4 regions of the Agaribacter flavus genome follow, and region 1 is predicted to be linked to each of the others. Evidence: predicted binding sites of a transcription regulator. Region 1 holds the regulator's gene; each other region holds the start of a gene.

Evidence for each region. Region 1 encodes FNR, which switches genes on or off when oxygen is low (the NO sensors DNR and NnrR bind a similar motif). Its sites were predicted from a motif close to TTGATCTAGATCAA; they were not measured.
Region 2: the regulator FNR is predicted to act here: its motif matches at 2,306-2,319, upstream of hemN (oxygen-independent coproporphyrinogen III oxidase).
Region 3: the regulator FNR is predicted to act here: its motif matches at 1,858-1,871, upstream of clpB (ATP-dependent chaperone ClpB).
Region 4: the regulator FNR is predicted to act here: its motif matches at 2,495-2,508, upstream of ACFOHL_RS01640 (DUF3149 domain-containing protein).

What each region holds. Positions count from the first base shown of each region.
Region 1 is NZ_JBHRSW010000014.1:243,659-247,877, reverse strand. Features, by position in the region: gene rssA (patatin-like phospholipase RssA) at 1-117, opposite strand, end outside; gene ttcA (tRNA 2-thiocytidine(32) synthetase TtcA) at 131-1,051, opposite strand; gene fnr (fumarate/nitrate reduction transcriptional regulator Fnr) at 1,312-2,037, opposite strand; gene ACFOHL_RS08855 (sulfite exporter TauE/SafE family protein) at 2,099-2,749, opposite strand; gene ccoS (cbb3-type cytochrome oxidase assembly protein CcoS) at 2,736-2,972, opposite strand; gene ACFOHL_RS08845 (heavy metal translocating P-type ATPase) at 3,076-4,219, opposite strand, start outside.
Region 2 is NZ_JBHRSW010000005.1:38,303-42,521, reverse strand. Features, by position in the region: gene ACFOHL_RS02355 (zinc-dependent metalloprotease) at 1-753, shown strand, start outside; gene hemN (oxygen-independent coproporphyrinogen III oxidase) at 791-2,245, opposite strand; gene ACFOHL_RS02345 (DUF3718 domain-containing protein) at 2,508-2,897, opposite strand; gene ACFOHL_RS02340 (DUF3718 domain-containing protein) at 3,300-3,695, opposite strand; gene ACFOHL_RS02335 (LysR family transcriptional regulator) at 3,949-4,219, opposite strand, start outside.
Region 3 is NZ_JBHRSW010000017.1:22,179-26,397, reverse strand. Features, by position in the region: gene rluD (23S rRNA pseudouridine(1911/1915/1917) synthase RluD) at 85-1,071, shown strand; gene pgeF (peptidoglycan editing factor PgeF) at 1,074-1,811, shown strand; gene clpB (ATP-dependent chaperone ClpB) at 1,941-4,219, shown strand, end outside.
Region 4 is NZ_JBHRSW010000004.1:364,074-368,292, forward strand. Features, by position in the region: gene aroC (chorismate synthase) at 1-629, opposite strand, end outside; gene prmB (50S ribosomal protein L3 N(5)-glutamine methyltransferase) at 638-1,597, opposite strand; gene smrB (endonuclease SmrB) at 1,686-2,237, shown strand; gene ACFOHL_RS01640 (DUF3149 domain-containing protein) at 2,257-2,379, opposite strand; gene ACFOHL_RS01645 (TonB-dependent receptor) at 2,800-4,219, shown strand, end outside.

The DNA of each region.
Region 1 (4,219 bases):
AATTGAACAGCCCGCTACCACATCAACCTTAACACCTACTTTCTCGAGTGCCTTTATGATACCGATATGCGCCCATCCTCTTGCTGCCCCTGCGCCCAATGCGAGTCCAATTTTCACTATACTTTCCTTATTATTTCAGCTCGACAATAGCAATACTTTCCTGACTTTCCATGTCTTCAATGCCTTGCTGCTCGTTGTTAAAAGATAGGGGGATGTCTATCGGATCAAATGCCGTGTCGCCCTGACTTTCTCCACCTTCTTTTGTTCTTAGATCTGAAAAGTCGTACAAACTTTTATCAAGTAAATGCGAGGGCGCGATATTTTGAAGCGCAGTAAACATAGATTCTATACGACCCGGAAAACGCTTTTGCCAGTCTTGTAGCATCAGTTTAATATTTTTCCGCTGGAGGTTTTCTTGAGAACCACACAAGTTACACGGAATGATAGGGAAGGCCATATGTCGAGCGTATTTTTCTATATCGCTTTCTTTACAGTAGGCGAGAGGACGAATCACTATATTGCTGCCATCATCGCTTACCAGTTTAGGTGGCATTGATTTTAGTTTTCCACCGTAGAACATATTTAAAAATAGTGTTTCTAAGATATCATCGCGATGATGCCCGAGTGCGATCTTCGTTGCTCCCAACTCCTGCGCAACGCGATATAAAATACCGCGCCTTAAACGCGAACACAGTGAGCAAGTTGTCTTACCCTCAGGGATCTTGTCTTTTACGATAGTGTAAGTATCTTCTTCTACAATTTTGTAATCGATTCCTAAGCCTTGCAAATAATTGGGTAATACTTCTTCTGGAAAACCGGGCTGTTTTTGATCGAGGTTTACGGCGACGAGCGTGAACGAAATGGGTGCGACTTTTTGGAGGTATAACAAGGTATCCAGCATGGCATAGCTGTCTTTACCCCCCGACAGGCATACCATAATGTGATCGCCTTCTTCGATCATATTGAAATCAATTACAGCTTTACCTGCTTCACGGCGAATACGCTTTTGCAGTTTGTTGAAACTGCTAGAGTTTTTAATATTTACAGACATATATCTTGATACTTACGAAAAAACGCCTGAAGTATACAATAACTTTTGGTTTTTTTTTAGGCTTGCTAAAATTATTACAATCGCTAACGGGGGAATCATGCAAACAATACAGCAGCCGATTGAATATCCTTCACAACCCTTGCAAAATCGCTGCGAGTATATCCATATACGCTTTGGTTTTTCATCCGTGAAAAATAAATTTTGCAAGGGTTGTGAAGGATATTCAATCGGCTGCTGTATTGTTGTTTTCCAGCGCCCTATTAGACCGCGACGCTAGTATCCGGTAAACGATCGCTGATTGCTTGAGGATCGATTATCGTGATCAGTTTACCATCTACTTTTATTAACGCATCTTTTTGAAACTTGGTGAGTAAACGGCTAACCGTTTCAACGGTTAAACCTAAGTAATTGCCTATTTCATTGCGCGTCATAGACAAATTGAATTGCTTGGCCGAAAAGCCTCGTTCATCAAAGCGTTGAGACAAATGTGAGATAAAATATAGGAGCTTTTCTTCTGCGCTACGCTTGCTTAGCAACATCATAAGATCATGATCATGCTTAATCTCTGCGCTCATAAAGCGCATTATTTGCTTTCGCAATTGTGGATACTTCATCGACATATCATCAAGCGTTTCATACGGTAACTCACAAACCATTGCAGTCTCTAGAGCTTGGGTGTAACTCTCGTGAATTTCGTTTTTAAGTGCATCAAAACCAATAATATCGCCTGGAAAATGAAAGCCTATGATCTGCTCAACACCATCTTTATCACTGATATAAGATTTAAAAGATCCCGAGCGAACCGCAAAAAGACTTTGAAAAGCATCACCACTGCTTATTAGCTTATCATTTTTATGCAGCGGTTTTTTACGTTCAATAATTTCATCTAAAGACGCCATCTCTGTTTTGTTAAGCGAAACGGGTAAACAAAGATGACTAAAACTACAACTTTGACAATGAATGGATAGACTGGATTTATTGGACATACCAAGCTCTCAGGGATGAAGCAATTGTGCTAGTGACTATTCGAAACAATTTACTCGTTAATTAGCGAAAAAGCAAAAAAACTGCACTTGAAAAAAGCGTCAATGCGAGAACATATCGCGATACTTTGTGTTGAAGTAAGGGGACAAGTTGCTTAGCACCAAAACTAATTAACAGCAGTGCGGGTAGGGTACCTAAACCAAAAGCTAGCATGAGCAGCGCACCGTTAACGGCACTCCCTGAAGCCAGACTCCACGTAAGCGCAGAGTATACAAGACCACAGGGGAGGTAGCCCCAAATCATGCCGTATACAAAGGCGTGCTTAGTGTTTTTGATTGGTATAAATCGCTTACTCAATGGCTGTACTCGCCTCCATAGTAAGCCGCCTAGGCGTTCGAGGTAAGACAAGCCCTTCCACAGATCACTAATATACAACGCGAGCAAGATTAAAAAGCCAATGCTAATGTATTCGAGTATGGGAAAATCAGTGTGATTGGCTGAACTGACGATACTACCAAGATAACCAGTGAAAGTGCCAACCAAGGTATAGGATAAAATGCGACCGCAATTGTATGCAAGGGTAAATAGCTGTTTATTTGCGTTAACTGGCATGCCAAAAGTAAAGGCGGTTACAAGCCCCCCACACATACCTACACAATGAACGCTGCCAGCAATACCAATAAAAAAGGCAGCGAGCAGGTTAATTTCCTGCATGATCGCTCGGATGAGATGTTCGAGAGGGTTTATCCTCACTCAACCTTAGGTTTTCATTGTTTTGTTGCTGCTCACCCTGCTCAATGTCGTCGTCAAACAAAATGCTATAACCTTGTCGCTCTAAATCATCGAATTGATTGTTACGCACAGCCCAAAAAAACACTGCTACGCCAATGCATACAATGATGACTGCTAGGGGGATAAGCACATAAATTATACTCATTCGATTTCTCTCTTAGGATCGATTTATCAGAACTACACAACTTTGCACAGTTCAACACTCAATATCGCTAAATTCCATTTAAGGGTTGATGCTGAACCGCACTCTACTTCATTAGACGAGTAGAATTATACACGACAATGATCGAACTCACTGACATACCTAAAGCAGCTTGCCACGGGCTTAACATACCACTGATGGCAAACGGTAATACAATAAAATTATAAGTCAGCGCCCAGCCAATGTTTTGTTTTATTTTTGCTTTAGTGCGCTTGGCCATATTGAGTAAATCATGCAACGCATTCAAGCGAAAGCCCAGCAGGACAAGGTCAGCGGCGTTTTTCGCTAAATCTGAGGCCTTGCCAACGGCAACTGAAACGTCGGCAGCGGCAAGCACAGGAGCATCATTAATGCCATCACCGAGCATAATGAGGGAGCGACCAGCAGCCTGTGCGTCTTTCACAAACTGAAGTTTTTGTTCTGGCGTGTTATTACCATAGGCGTATTTAACCCCTAATTCATCCGCCACTTTCTCGACATTAGCTTGCTCATCACCGCTGAGTATTGATAGTTTGTATTGACTCAATTGTTTAATAAGCTGAGCGGCTTCGGGCTGATGTGTATCACTGAGACAAAATTCAGCAATCAACACGCCGTCAACAAGCATGTAGACATTGGCGTCACTGAGCGTAAAGTTTGTATCAAGCTGAGTGTTGCTCCTACTGCTATTTTTAACCAAAACCTCAGCAATCAACGCCTTTGACCCGATATGGCATTCAAAGCCGTCAATTTGTGCACTAATGCCTTTACCAATCACAATATTGACTGCACTTACATTTAAGCTAAGTGTTTGTTCGAGCGAAAAGGCTTTCGCTATTGGGTGTTCTGAATATTGTTCAATATTAGCGGCTACATTGAGTACAGCCTGTTTTTGATCCTCAAGTGTTTTTAGCTTGCCTGCATACAAAGCTTTGAACAACTGACATGATGTGATTTGTGCTTGATTCACATGCATCTTTTGTATTGAAAACTCGCCAAGCGTTAGTGTGCCTGTTTTGTCGAATACAATATCGCTGGCTAGGGTAATTTGTTCCAGCGCATCTGCACGCTTTAATAAAATGCCTTTTTTGTTTAAATGTGCCATCGCACAGGTAAGCGCTGAGGGTGTTGCGAGGCCAAGTGCACAAGGGCAGGTTGCTACCAAAATGGATATCGTAATCCAAAATGCATCTGGATTACCTTGGTGATGC
Region 2 (4,219 bases), on a different contig from region 1:
GGGTCACAAAGCTTGCCTTTTGGTCATGCTTGGTCTGATTTGGAAGAACGCTTAGTGCCCATTTATTATTCGCATCGCTATCAGTTGGACGCGTTAATAAAGCAAGTGGGGGGGATAAATTATCAATATGCTTTAAAAGAGCGTCATGGCAACAATCCTCAAGTACGTTTTGTGGCGGGAGAAACTCAAAAGCAAGCCCTGTCATTAGCGCTAAAGAGCGCCAGTGCAGAGTTTTTGCGTTTACCTGAAAATATCGTGGCCTTAATTCCACCAAAAACATATGGCACCGAGCGCACCAGAGAGAGCAGCGCATCACGTATGGGGCGTAATTTTGATCCGATTGCTTTAGCAGAGTCTGCAGCGGCCTCGACAATTTATAAGTTACTCACCGCTGAACGCGTGAATCGTTTAGACTACCAAAGTAAGCTCGATGATAGTGTTCCATCAGTTGAGTTTCTGATACAAAGCGTGTTTACTGAGCTAGTTTCAAAGGCAACATCCTCTGGTTTAGAAGCTCGGGTGGGCTTAATAGGATTGCGCGCAACATTTGATTTGCTTGAGCAAAAAGAGCTCGCTCCTGAGCTTGCCTTGCTTATCAAGGCAGAGTTACTTGCATATGGTGACAACCTGAAGAAACAACGAAAGAATGCAAAAGCCAAAGTACTATTGAGGCATCTCGATACCTTTTGGGAGACGGGGCAGTTCCCAATGGAAGTCAGTGTAAAACCAATGCCACCGGGATCGCCAATTTAAGCACTGCTAACTGCTAGATTGTCGTTTAACTTATTACTTAAATTACACGGCTGTAACGCATTTGATGCATGGGTTGAGACAGATATTCGTCGAAACTCATGCATATATTTCGCACAATTAATCTTCCTCTTGGATGTATTGTTAAGTACTCTTTTGTGTCACTTAGGAGTCCATCTTCTATAAACTCCGTCAGCTTATTTCGGCTGTGGGCAAAGTAGACGTCAAAATTGATTTGATGTTTTTGAGAAAAATCAGTTTTGTTTATCTCAAAGTTACACATGAGTTGGTGAATGAGATCTCGCCTAATTTCATCATCTTGGGCAAGTACCAAGCCTTTTATAACGGGTGACTGCTTTAAATCAAGGCGTTTGTAATAGTCAGATAGCTTCTTTTCGTTTTGTGTGTACACATTGTCGATATTACTGATAGAAGACACTCCCAGCCCTAAACAAGCCGTATTTGATGAGCTTGTATAGCCCTGAAAATTTCGCCCTAATACTTTGTTTTTACTGGCAAGGCTGAGTTCATCGCTTTTCTTTGCGAAATGATCCATGCCGATGAAGTCGTAGCCCGCTTTTGTGAGAACATCTATGGCTTGGCGAAAAAGAGCAAATTTCTCTGTACTTGATGGTAAGTACTCCTCTTTTATTTTTCTTTGAGCCGCAAATATATTGGGAAGATGGGCATAGGAAAACAATGAAATACGGTCGGGATCCATCGTTTTCGCGGCCTCTAAGGTATTAAAAAACGTCTCCCTTGTTTGCATGGGTAAACCATAGATAAGATCAAGGTTGATAGACCTAAACTTATTTTGCCGCGCGCAGTCAATAAGATCGGCGATATGAATGGTGCTTTGTACACGGTTAATTTGTTTTTGTACCCGCTTATCTGTGTCTTGTACACCTATACTCAGGCGATTAAATCCAATGTTTGAGGCTTGAATAATGTACGTTTTGTCGACGGTACGCGGGTCTATTTCAATGCTGAGTTGAGCATCGTGCCTGAAGTTAAATGCGGTTTTTAAGCTATCTACCAGTGTTGTTAGTTGAGCTATGGTTAAAAAGTTGGGTGTGCCTCCCCCCAAATGCAGCTCTGATATTGTTAGCGCTTTGTATTTATGCGCAACCAAGTGCATTTCTTTTTTTAAGTATTGAAGGTACAGCTCCGCTTTTTCTTGGTGACGGGTGACAATTTTGTTGCAACCACAGTAGTAGCAAAGCTCGTGACAAAAGGGTATATGAACGTAGATAGCTAGATTTTTGTTTACTGAGCTTGAGTGAGCCAAGTTAGAAATAGCACTATCAATATCTTCATCTCGTATATTCGGATGAAACGATACAGCGGTAGGATAGGATGTATAGCGAGGCCCTGCAACGTTGTATTTAGTCAATACCGCTTTGTCAAAATAATCTTCAATGCTGGTTTGACGATCGATGTTATCGTCGACTTTGGATAAACAATGATATGGGTTTGGGTTTATATTTTTCCTCATTGTACCTTTAGCTCTTGATGGAGAAAGGCCTAAGTATGAAGCAGAATCATTTACATTTATTTGATCTTGAATAAACTCTTGGGCATTTGTTGTCTAGGGTCTGTACACCAAAGCTCAACAGACCCTGAGAGTTAAAACAAGGGGTAAAGCACATAAAAAAGTGACCCCGGGGAGGGGCCACAAAATGGCAAAGATGCCTTTGCCTACCATGTTGAACTGTTTTTCAACTAGTGATATTCGTTTTCTTTCAATACAATTCAGGCTATAGACGTTCTTGTAACGCTACAGATACTGGATTGTCGGCTAAGCCTTGTGCGGTTATCCACGTAAGCAAAACTTCGCCATCATGTTCCGGTTGCGCTAAAAGCTTTTTTGGCATTTTTTTCACCAAAAGTGTGCCGGCTTCGGTCGCGTTGCTTTCAATCGCGAGTTTAATGAGTGATTTTCCACCGCAAGTCACACCGCTGTAATAATCTTTCAACTGCAAGTTAAAAGAGCCTCTAATATTTTTCATCTTTTTGCGCAATTCGCCTTTGTCATCTGTCTTAACAATTTCACAAATGTTTGCTAGGGCACTTGCTAGCTCTGCATTTGCACTTCCAGAAAAACTTATAGCCAATGTGATAATCGAAGGTGCTAGTACTTTTCTCAACATGATACATACCTCATACGTGTTCAATTTCAACTAGGACAAGTGTAAAGGCGTGCAAAAACTTTCACAGATAGCATGTTGATACTAGGGTATTGTATTATATACCAAATTAATGTCAGCATTTTTTGCGAACAATGCCTAATATAAAAATGGATAAATAACTAGTAAATACAAATGTTTATAGTTTTCAGTGTTGTTCTTTTTATCAATTTTTTATTACAAAACATGATATTTATTTTTCGATGTGCTTTGTTGTTTAGACCTCTAATTTGAGGTGCAAATTTCACAATTTTTGAAAAGAAAGCACTAAAAACAACTTTACATGTATATTGTTACTGTTAAGTGAGTTCTTAGTGCCAAATGTTTGAAAGTAGCGTGAGTATGTGTGCAATCAAAACTTGTCTACAACCGCTCGTTAACTACTTGAGCGATAGGATTATCACTTAAGCCATTTTGAGCGATCCAGTCACTCAGCTTAACGCCATCGTTCTCTGGCTTGTTTAATTGTGACTTCGGCATTTTCTTGACAAGTAAAGTGCCTGTTTGTAGGGCTTCGTTGAGCATAGCCGTGCGGATCAAGCTATTGCCGTTGCAACTAATGCCGTCGTAATAGTCGCCGAGTTTCAAAGCAAAACTGTTTCTAACGTTCTTCATTTTTTTGCGAAGCTCAGACTTATCGTCTGTTTTTACAATGGTACAAATGTTAGCGAGGGCATCTTCGATGCTTGCGCTAGCAGAAAAACTAAAAGAAGTGGTAATGCAAAAGATACTGGCTAGGGTGAGTGTTTTTCCCTTCATAATAAACTCCTTAAATGTAGTATTTGGCAATGTGATATTGCCAAGGAGACAGTGTAATGAGTGCCGCTTTTTTTACAATGCTGGTAGAGATAATTTCGTATAATAAAAAATACCTAAAGTTTTACCTGCATTCTGTTCGTATTTTTTGGGGAAAAGTTAAAAAATTTAAGCTTTGGTGGCTTTGTAGAGCCTTATACTCTAAACGAAAAGGTCGTTAGGTGTATTAGCGGCGCGTAGAACTCCCATATAAGAGCTACTCACTTGGGTTATATATTTTCGCTACTTCAATAATTTGTTCGCGCATCCACTGGTGTGCCGCATCCAGATCAGCACTTACATGCCAATATAAGCAATAATCGACAATCGGGATATTTATCGGTAACTCATACATGGCCAGATCGTAATGTTTGGCTAAATGAAAAGGAATGCATGCAATTAAATCAGTCTTAACCAACGTACTTGGTACGGTCAAAAAATGTTGACCACGCATCACGACTCTCCGTTTTTCTCCTAGTTTATCTAAT
Region 3 (4,219 bases), on a different contig from region 1:
AAAGATAAACAGCCTCTACTTATCACTGCAATTTAGCCATTGCGCTTGCTATACTTACGGCAATTCGATTAAACAGCCGGTGCCATGCAAGACAATAACTTAACTATCCACCTTTCGGGAAACATTCCCGAACATTTATTCAATAAAAGACTAGACCAGTGCTTAGCTGAAATGTTCCAAGAATATTCTCGCTCAAAAATTAAAGAGTGGATAGAAAATAATCATGTTAGCGTGAATGGTGAAGTGATAGCCATCCCTCGGACAAAAATGAAAGGCCGGGAGAATGTCGTAATATCCGCGCTTCAAGAAGTGAAGGTGGAGAACAAGGCAGAAAACATTGCGCTGGATATCGTTTACGAAGATGATGATATATTGGTCGTCAATAAACCTACTGGCTTAGTGGTTCATCCAGGAGCGGGGAACGCCAGTGGGACAATGTTAAACGCACTGCTGTCACATGTACCTGAGATAGACAAAGTAGCCAGAGCGGGCATCGTTCATCGCTTGGACAAAGACACTACTGGGTTAATGGTCGTTGCTAAAAACTTACAAGCGCAAACAAGTTTAGTTGAGCAGCTTCAAAGCCGCACTATGGGGCGAGAATACGAAGCGATCGTGATGGGGAATTTAATTGCAGGTGGATATGTGGATGCGCCCATTGGCAGACATGCTACAAAACGCACCCTAATGGCTGTGCGCGAGACCGGAAAACCTGCCGTCACACATTATCGCGTTATCGAAAAATTTCGTGCACATACACATTTGCGTCTTAAGCTGGAAAGTGGGCGTACCCACCAAATAAGAGTCCATATGACGCACATTAAGCATCCGTTAGTGGGTGACAATCAATATGGTGGTAGGCCGCGCCCACCAAAAAAAGCGGATGCCTCATTTGCAGATGCGTTGCGAAGTTTTAACCGTCAAGCTTTGCATGCAGCACAGCTCACACTTAATCATCCAGTCAGTGGCGAACGTATGTCTTGGCAAGTACCACTGCCGCAAGATATTTCAAGTTTACTATTGATTATGAGAAATGATGTTATCGACAATAAAGATTTAATGGAATACTAATCTTGATTGCCAAGCACTTTTATTTGACTGAAAATGTGCTTTGTTTCACTACGACATGCTTGGGTGGGTATAGCGAAGCTCCCTTTAAAAGCTTGAATGTGGCTTATCATGTTGGTGATAAGCCCGAGCTAGTAGCCAAAAACAGGCAAGCGATTGATGACTTTATTCAAAGCCTCTCACACAAAGCCTTGCCATCAATTTATATGAATCAGCAACATACTACACGCCTCTGTGAGCTTGACCTTGGGCACTATGACTTAACAAAGCCAATGGATGGAATATTGACTTCAAGAGTCAACATGCCTTTGGCGGTGATGACGGCTGACTGCTTACCCGTTGTTTTGACAGATGGCAAAAAAATATCTGCGGTTCATGCCGGTTGGCGAGGGTTGGTGGATGGCATAATTGAGAAGGCAGTAGCTTGTTTTGACGACACGACCAAGCTTCAAGTTTGGATTGGTCCTGCAATCAGTCAAAGGCATTTTGAAGTAGGCGAGGAAGTCGCAAAGCTATTTGACAAATATTCTTACGCTCATTGTAATCAAAGTAAAAATGGAAAATACCTATTGGATTTGAAAGAGATATGCCAGAGAAAGTTGCAAATGAGTGGTGTATCCAAAATCGGTGTTTCCGATCATTGTACATACGCAGATGACCAGTATTTTTCTCATCGTAAGGCCACACATGAGGGGCAAGCGTCTACTGGACGAAATGCAACATTCATCCTTAGGGTCTGTTGATCTTTGCCGTAAAAAACTTGTACAGCAATGATCAACAGACCCTAAATTGACCTAAATCAAATTTATCTCTCTTGAAATAAACACTAGCCAATCATATCTCTGAAGCATCAAGCATTTGGAGTAAAAGTCATGCGCCTCGATAAATTTACCAGTAAGTTTCAAATCGCTATATCAGATGCTCAGTCTTTGGCATTGGGCAGAGATCATCAATATATTGAACCAGTGCACCTAATGTCTGCGCTGTTAAATCAGCAAGGCGGGACGGTGAGACCTTTGTTGGATCTTGCACAGGTCAATATGAACTCACTGCGCTCTCTGTTGGCAGAAGCTATCGATAAACTACCGAAAGTACAAGGAATATCAGGTGACGTTCAACTTGGACGAGATACCGTCCGAGCCTTAAACATGTGTGACAAAATAGCTCAACAGAGGAAAGATGACTTCATTACTTCCGAAGTTTTCGTTTTGGCAGCATTGGAAGACACAGGGGCACTGGGTGGTATATTCAAACAGCTTGCTGTGACCAAGGATACCGTTGAAAAAAGTATTGATAAATTGCGTGGCGGACAAAAAGTCACGGATCAAAACGCCGAAGACGTAAGACAAGCGCTTGAAAAATACACGACTGATTTAACCGAACGAGCCGAGCAGGGTCGCCTTGATCCAGTTATAGGACGGGATGAAGAAATTAGGCGTACTGTGCAAGTTTTACAGCGGCGAACAAAAAATAACCCTGTACTTATTGGTGAGCCGGGTGTTGGTAAGACGGCGATTGTTGAAGGGCTCGCTCAGCGGATTATTAATGGTGAAGTACCCGAAGGCCTCAAAAATAAACGCGTTTTGTCACTAGATATGGGAGCTTTGCTGGCTGGTGCCAAATATAGAGGTGAGTTTGAAGAGCGATTGAAGGCCGTCCTGAATGAATTGTCAAAAGAAGAAGGGCGAGTCATTCTATTCATTGACGAGTTACACACTATGGTCGGTGCTGGCAAGGGAGAGGGTGCAATGGACGCAGGCAATATGTTGAAGCCAGCGCTTGCAAGAGGCGAATTACATTGTGTCGGTGCAACTACGCTCGATGAATATCGGCAGTTTATCGAAAAAGATGCGGCACTAGAGCGCCGTTTCCAAAAGGTTCAAGTCGATCAACCCAGTGTAGAAGATACTATTGCGATTTTACGTGGTCTCAAAGAGCGATATGAGCTACATCACGCTGTCGACATCACCGACCCTGCAATTGTTGCGGCAGCAAGTTTGTCTCACCGCTACATTAGCGATCGTCAACTGCCGGATAAAGCGATTGATCTTGTTGACGAGGCAGCGTCAAGTATTCGTATGCAAATCGACTCTAAGCCTGAAGAAATGGACAGACTTGAGCGTCGCATCATTCAATTGAAACTTGAAGAGCAAGCTCTTGCGAAAGAAACGGATGCTGCTAGCCACAAGCGCCTTGAAATTATTGAACTCGAGCGTGAGCAGGCCGAGCATAAGTTCTCTGAACTCGAAAAAATATGGCACAGTGAAAAGGATGCTATGCAGGGTACGCAAGGCATCAAAGCTGAGCTTGAACAAGCCAAGCTGGATTTAGAAATTGCGCGACGAGCATCAGATTTAAATCGAATGTCTGAATTACAGTACGGCAAAATTCCTGCCTTGGAGCAGCGTTTAGAAAGTGCCTCAGAAATAGAATCAGTTGACAATAAACTACTGAAAAACAAAGTCACGGATGTAGAAATTGCTGATGTATTGTCACGATGGACAGGCATTCCAGTTGCTAAAATGCTAGAGAGTGAGAAAGAGAAGTTAGTCAGTATGGAAGCTGTATTAGCAAAGCGGGTTGTGGGTCAAGAAGAGGCGGTTAAATCGGTCTCCAATGCTATTCGCCGTTCACGAGCTGGGCTTGCTGATCCAGAAAAGCCAACGGGATCGTTTTTGTTTTTAGGCCCCACCGGGGTTGGAAAGACAGAGCTTTGCAAGGCGCTCGCAAACTTTATGTTTGATACAGAAAATGCTTTGATCCGAATTGATATGTCTGAGTTTATGGAGAAGCATTCGGTTGCTAGGTTAGTTGGTGCGCCCCCAGGCTATGTAGGCTATGAAGAGGGTGGCTACTTGACTGAAGCGGTGAGAAGAAAGCCGTATTCTGTTATTTTATTAGATGAAGTAGAAAAAGCTCACCCTGATGTGTTCAACATATTGTTACAGGTTTTGGACGATGGCCGACTAACCGATGGACAGGGGCGAACAGTAGATTTTAAGAATACCCTGATTATCATGACTTCTAACCTAGGCTCAGAAATTATCCAAAGCCAGGCAGGGGAAGAAAACTATGCTGAAATGAAAAACAGCATCATGCAAGTTTTGGGAGCGCATTTTAGGCCGGAATTTATTAATCGCGTTGATGATAT
Region 4 (4,219 bases), on a different contig from region 1:
GAAACACTTATCTTTGCACCGATTGAATTCCCTTCTTTCTTCAAGTCACGCATATACGCGTCTAAGGCATCCAATTTAGATTCGTCAGGACAGAAAAAAGGATTGGTATTGGTGACTGCATGATCGACTTTTTCAACGGCAATTGGGCCTAACTGAGATAAATAGCCCCTTATTTCAATCCCGTACACTTGCTTTAAGTACTTTTTAGCGATGCCACCCGCTGCAACTCTTATAGCTGTTTCTCGCGCTGACGATCTGCCACCACCGCGGTAATCTCTAAAGCCATATTTTTGCTGATAGGTGTAATCCGCGTGCCCTGGTCTAAAGCTTTCTTTAATCTTGGAATAATCTTGGCTCCGTTGGTCTGTATTATTAATCAGTAGACCAATACTCGTACCTGTTGTTTTACCTTCAAAAACGCCAGAAAGTATTTTCACTTCATCTTCTTCACGGCGCGCCGTAGTGTAACGTGACGTACCCGGTTTACGTCGATCTAAATCGTGCTGTAAATCATTTTCATCAAGTACCAAACCCGGAGGGCAGCCGTCAACTACCCCACCGATTGCTTTGCCATGACTCTCACCAAAGGTCGTCACGGTGAATAATTTGCCAAAGGTATTCCCCGACATATATCTGCTTACTCCAATTCATCTAGTATATCTTGCTGTGCCATGAGTTGCGCTTTACTGATAGCGAAAATACCACTGCCACCATTCGCTAACTGACACCATGTTACATGTAAACCTTTCATACGACGGTCAAAATTTACCTCGCTGTTACCGACTTCGACAAACAGCCAACCATCATCCCGCAAAAATTGCACCGCTTGAGACAAAATTTGTACGGTTAAATCGAGGCCATCAAAGCCCGAAGCAAGGGCATGTTCTGGCTCATGCAAATATTCATTTGGTAAATCTGCCATGTCTTCAGCATCCACATAAGGTGGATTGGCGACAATAATATCGTACTGCTGACCACTTAATGCACTAAACACATCTGAAGCTAGAGGGTAAACTCTTTGCTCCAGTTGATAATTTGCAATGTTAATCGATGTCACATCCAAAGCATCAGTATCAATATCTACTGCATCAACCATGGCTTCAGGAAAAGCATGCGCAAGAGCTATAGCAATGCAACCGCTTCCAGTACACATATCCAGAAGGTGCAAGGGCTCATCTTTGGCGGACAAAAAACTCGAAAAACCTTGGTTTATCAATTCAGCGAAAGGAGAGCGAGGGATAAGCACGCGCTCATCAACATAAAAAGGCATGCCGGCAAACCAAGCGGTATTACTAATATACGGCAAAGGAAGGGCTTCTTCGCTGCGTTTTCGTATCCAATCTAGTGCTTTGTGCTTTTCATCTTGGGTTAAGCTGGCATTGTACAAAATTTGCTTTTGCTCTGGCGCTAAGGTCAAAGGAAGCTGCAAACAAGTAAAAACTAACTGTTCCGCCTCGTCCCAAACATTATCGGTGCCATGACCAAAGTACACGCCGCTCGATTGCAATTGACTGATTGTATAACGCATCCAATCAACAACCGTCGTCAACTCATTCACGTTAGCAAGCGCGTGTTCTGCATTGTCAGCATCATTCATTGTTATGCATGAAACCTTGGTGTCGAATAGAAAGTGGCGGTATAATAATATGTATTCGACTTAAATTCGCTTAATTTACAGCATAAATGTGAAAAAAGTTCCGCAAAACGATGATTTTGAAAGCTTTGCCAGCCTATTCAAAGACACCAAACGTATAAAAAGCGATAAATACCTCGCGCCTCGCGCTTCAATGACTCAAAAAGCGGAAAGCTTGCATAAACGAAAACAAGCAATGCAAACAAAACAGCGCAATGCCTCTTTTGAGTTTTCAGACGGCTTTGAAGCCCACTTTGATGGCAACCAGTCTATGTTGTTTTGTCGCGACGAGCGCCACCGCGCACAAATAAAGGCACTCCGGCGCGGTGAATATGTACCCGAGCTAATTTTAGATCTACATGGTGTCAACCGCGAAGATGCCAAGCTAGAATTAGCCGCTGTTATTCAAGAAGCCTACGACAAACACCATGAATGTATAAATATTATTCACGGTGTCAGTGGCGGCGTTCTAAAGCAGCACGTTCCCAACTGGCTTGTTCAACACCCAAAAGTTATCGGCTTTCACCAAGCGCCCTTGGAATGGGGAGGGAAAGGCGCATTACTTGTATTAGTCGCCACAAGGCGCGACGAAAAACCTAATTGAGCATATGTTGCTGCCGTTTTTACGCGTTTTCTTTCACGTTTTTTAGAAACAACCAAACGTAATACATACAAATTGCCACAACGATAAAAATGCCCAAAATTGATCCCCACGCCACAGGATCACTCAACAATAGATCTAACATAACATGCCTCTTTCGGTTTTAAAAAAATAACATGGGTATTATTAGCTTTGTAAATAGCTACAGGCATGACCCAGATCAATAATAATCACGGCGAAACATATTCATCAAAAAAACATTGTTCTACATCAAACAATGACTAAAAGGCTTTTTATTTTGATTGTTTTTTGAACATTTGAAGCATATATAGAACAATTTTGTTAATTTATTTAACAAAACACTGGAAATCTGTACAAAAAAAGTTAAAAATTACACATAGATTGTAAACAATAAACAGTTTACTGGTTTACAGTTTTTTGGTGCTTTTGGTTACGGCGCACATAACTCAAAAACATCGTGTCACCCAAACAGGTGATATTTATGACCAGAGCCACCGCATTCTACTATCCATTTTTCCAGCTAAATTAAGCTATGGGGACGCAAATGAAAAAGAATAGATTTAAACTTAACGCTATCGCAGCATCTTTAATGGTTGCTGGCGCTGGGCTAGCCACTGTATCAACGGCTAGCGCCCAAGACAGCGCGACTAGTGATGACAATATCGAAGTAATCAACGTCTCGGGTATTCGTGGCTCTCTTGCAAGCTCAGCCAACATTAAACGTGAAGCTGTCGGTGTTGTAGATGCGATAACCGCAGAAGACATTGGTAAGTTTCCTGATACTAACCTAGCCGAATCATTACAACGGATTACAGGTGTGTCTATTGACCGCACCAACAACGAAGGTAATGCAGTCAGTGTGCGTGGTTTTGGACCAGGCTTTAACTTAGTGACACTCAACGGCAGGCAAATGCCTACCTCATCGGTACTTGGTCCTGCAAGAAGTTTTAACTTCCGTGAAATAGCGGCTGAAGCGGTAAAAGGTGTACAAGTAGCGAAAACAGGTAAAGCGAATGTAACAGGTGGCGGTATTGGCGCTACAATTAACATTCAAACGGCTAAACCTTTTGATTATGGCGAGTTTAAAGCATTTGCAAGTGCTCAAGGTGTAGTAGACACGAGTGTAGATTTAGGTAGCTCTGTTACACCAGAACTATCTGGTATGGTGAGCAACGTGTTTATGGATGGCAAATTTGGTGTGCTGTTATCCTTGTCTCATTCTGAACGTGATTCTGGTAGAGACCGTGTGGGTACCGATGGTTGGGTGCGCAACAGAGGTGGTGCTGTTACTGGTGCACAAATCGACACAACTGCGATTGACACATCCAACAACCCTTCTCAGTCTTATTGGCTACCGTGGACTGCGGTAACAGAGCGTTTCGACACCGAGCGCGATCGTCTAAATGGCCAATTGGTTTTACAAGCCGCGCCTACCGATGATTTGGTTATTACTGCAGACTACACGCTAACTCGCTTTGAAGAAACAAGTACTACCAATCGTTCTGCGTACTGGTTTGACAATCCATTCGGTACGACTGATGAAAACGGTACGGTAGTTAATATTTTTGATCCAGACGACGAGTTAAACTTTTGGGCATGGGAGTATTTTGAACGCAAAGAAAATGACTCCATCGGCCTAAATGTCGAATGGCAAGCAACTGAAAGCTTAAGTTTTAACATTGATTTTCATGATTCTGATTCAGTCTCTAATCCTGACGACGATCAAATATATGAACACCTTGCCAACTTAAAAAACCCGAAATTTCCACGTGTAGACGAGCAAGGCAACCCTGTGCTCGATGCTAACGGTAACCAAATACAAGACGGCGTTGATATCGGTGCTAATTTTACGGGTGAAATACCATCCATATTTGTAGATGACACCAGAATTCCAGGTTCGGCTTACGACAGAAATAACTTAGTATCTGACTTGTATCAGCGCCGCGGCTTTAAGATGGAAAACA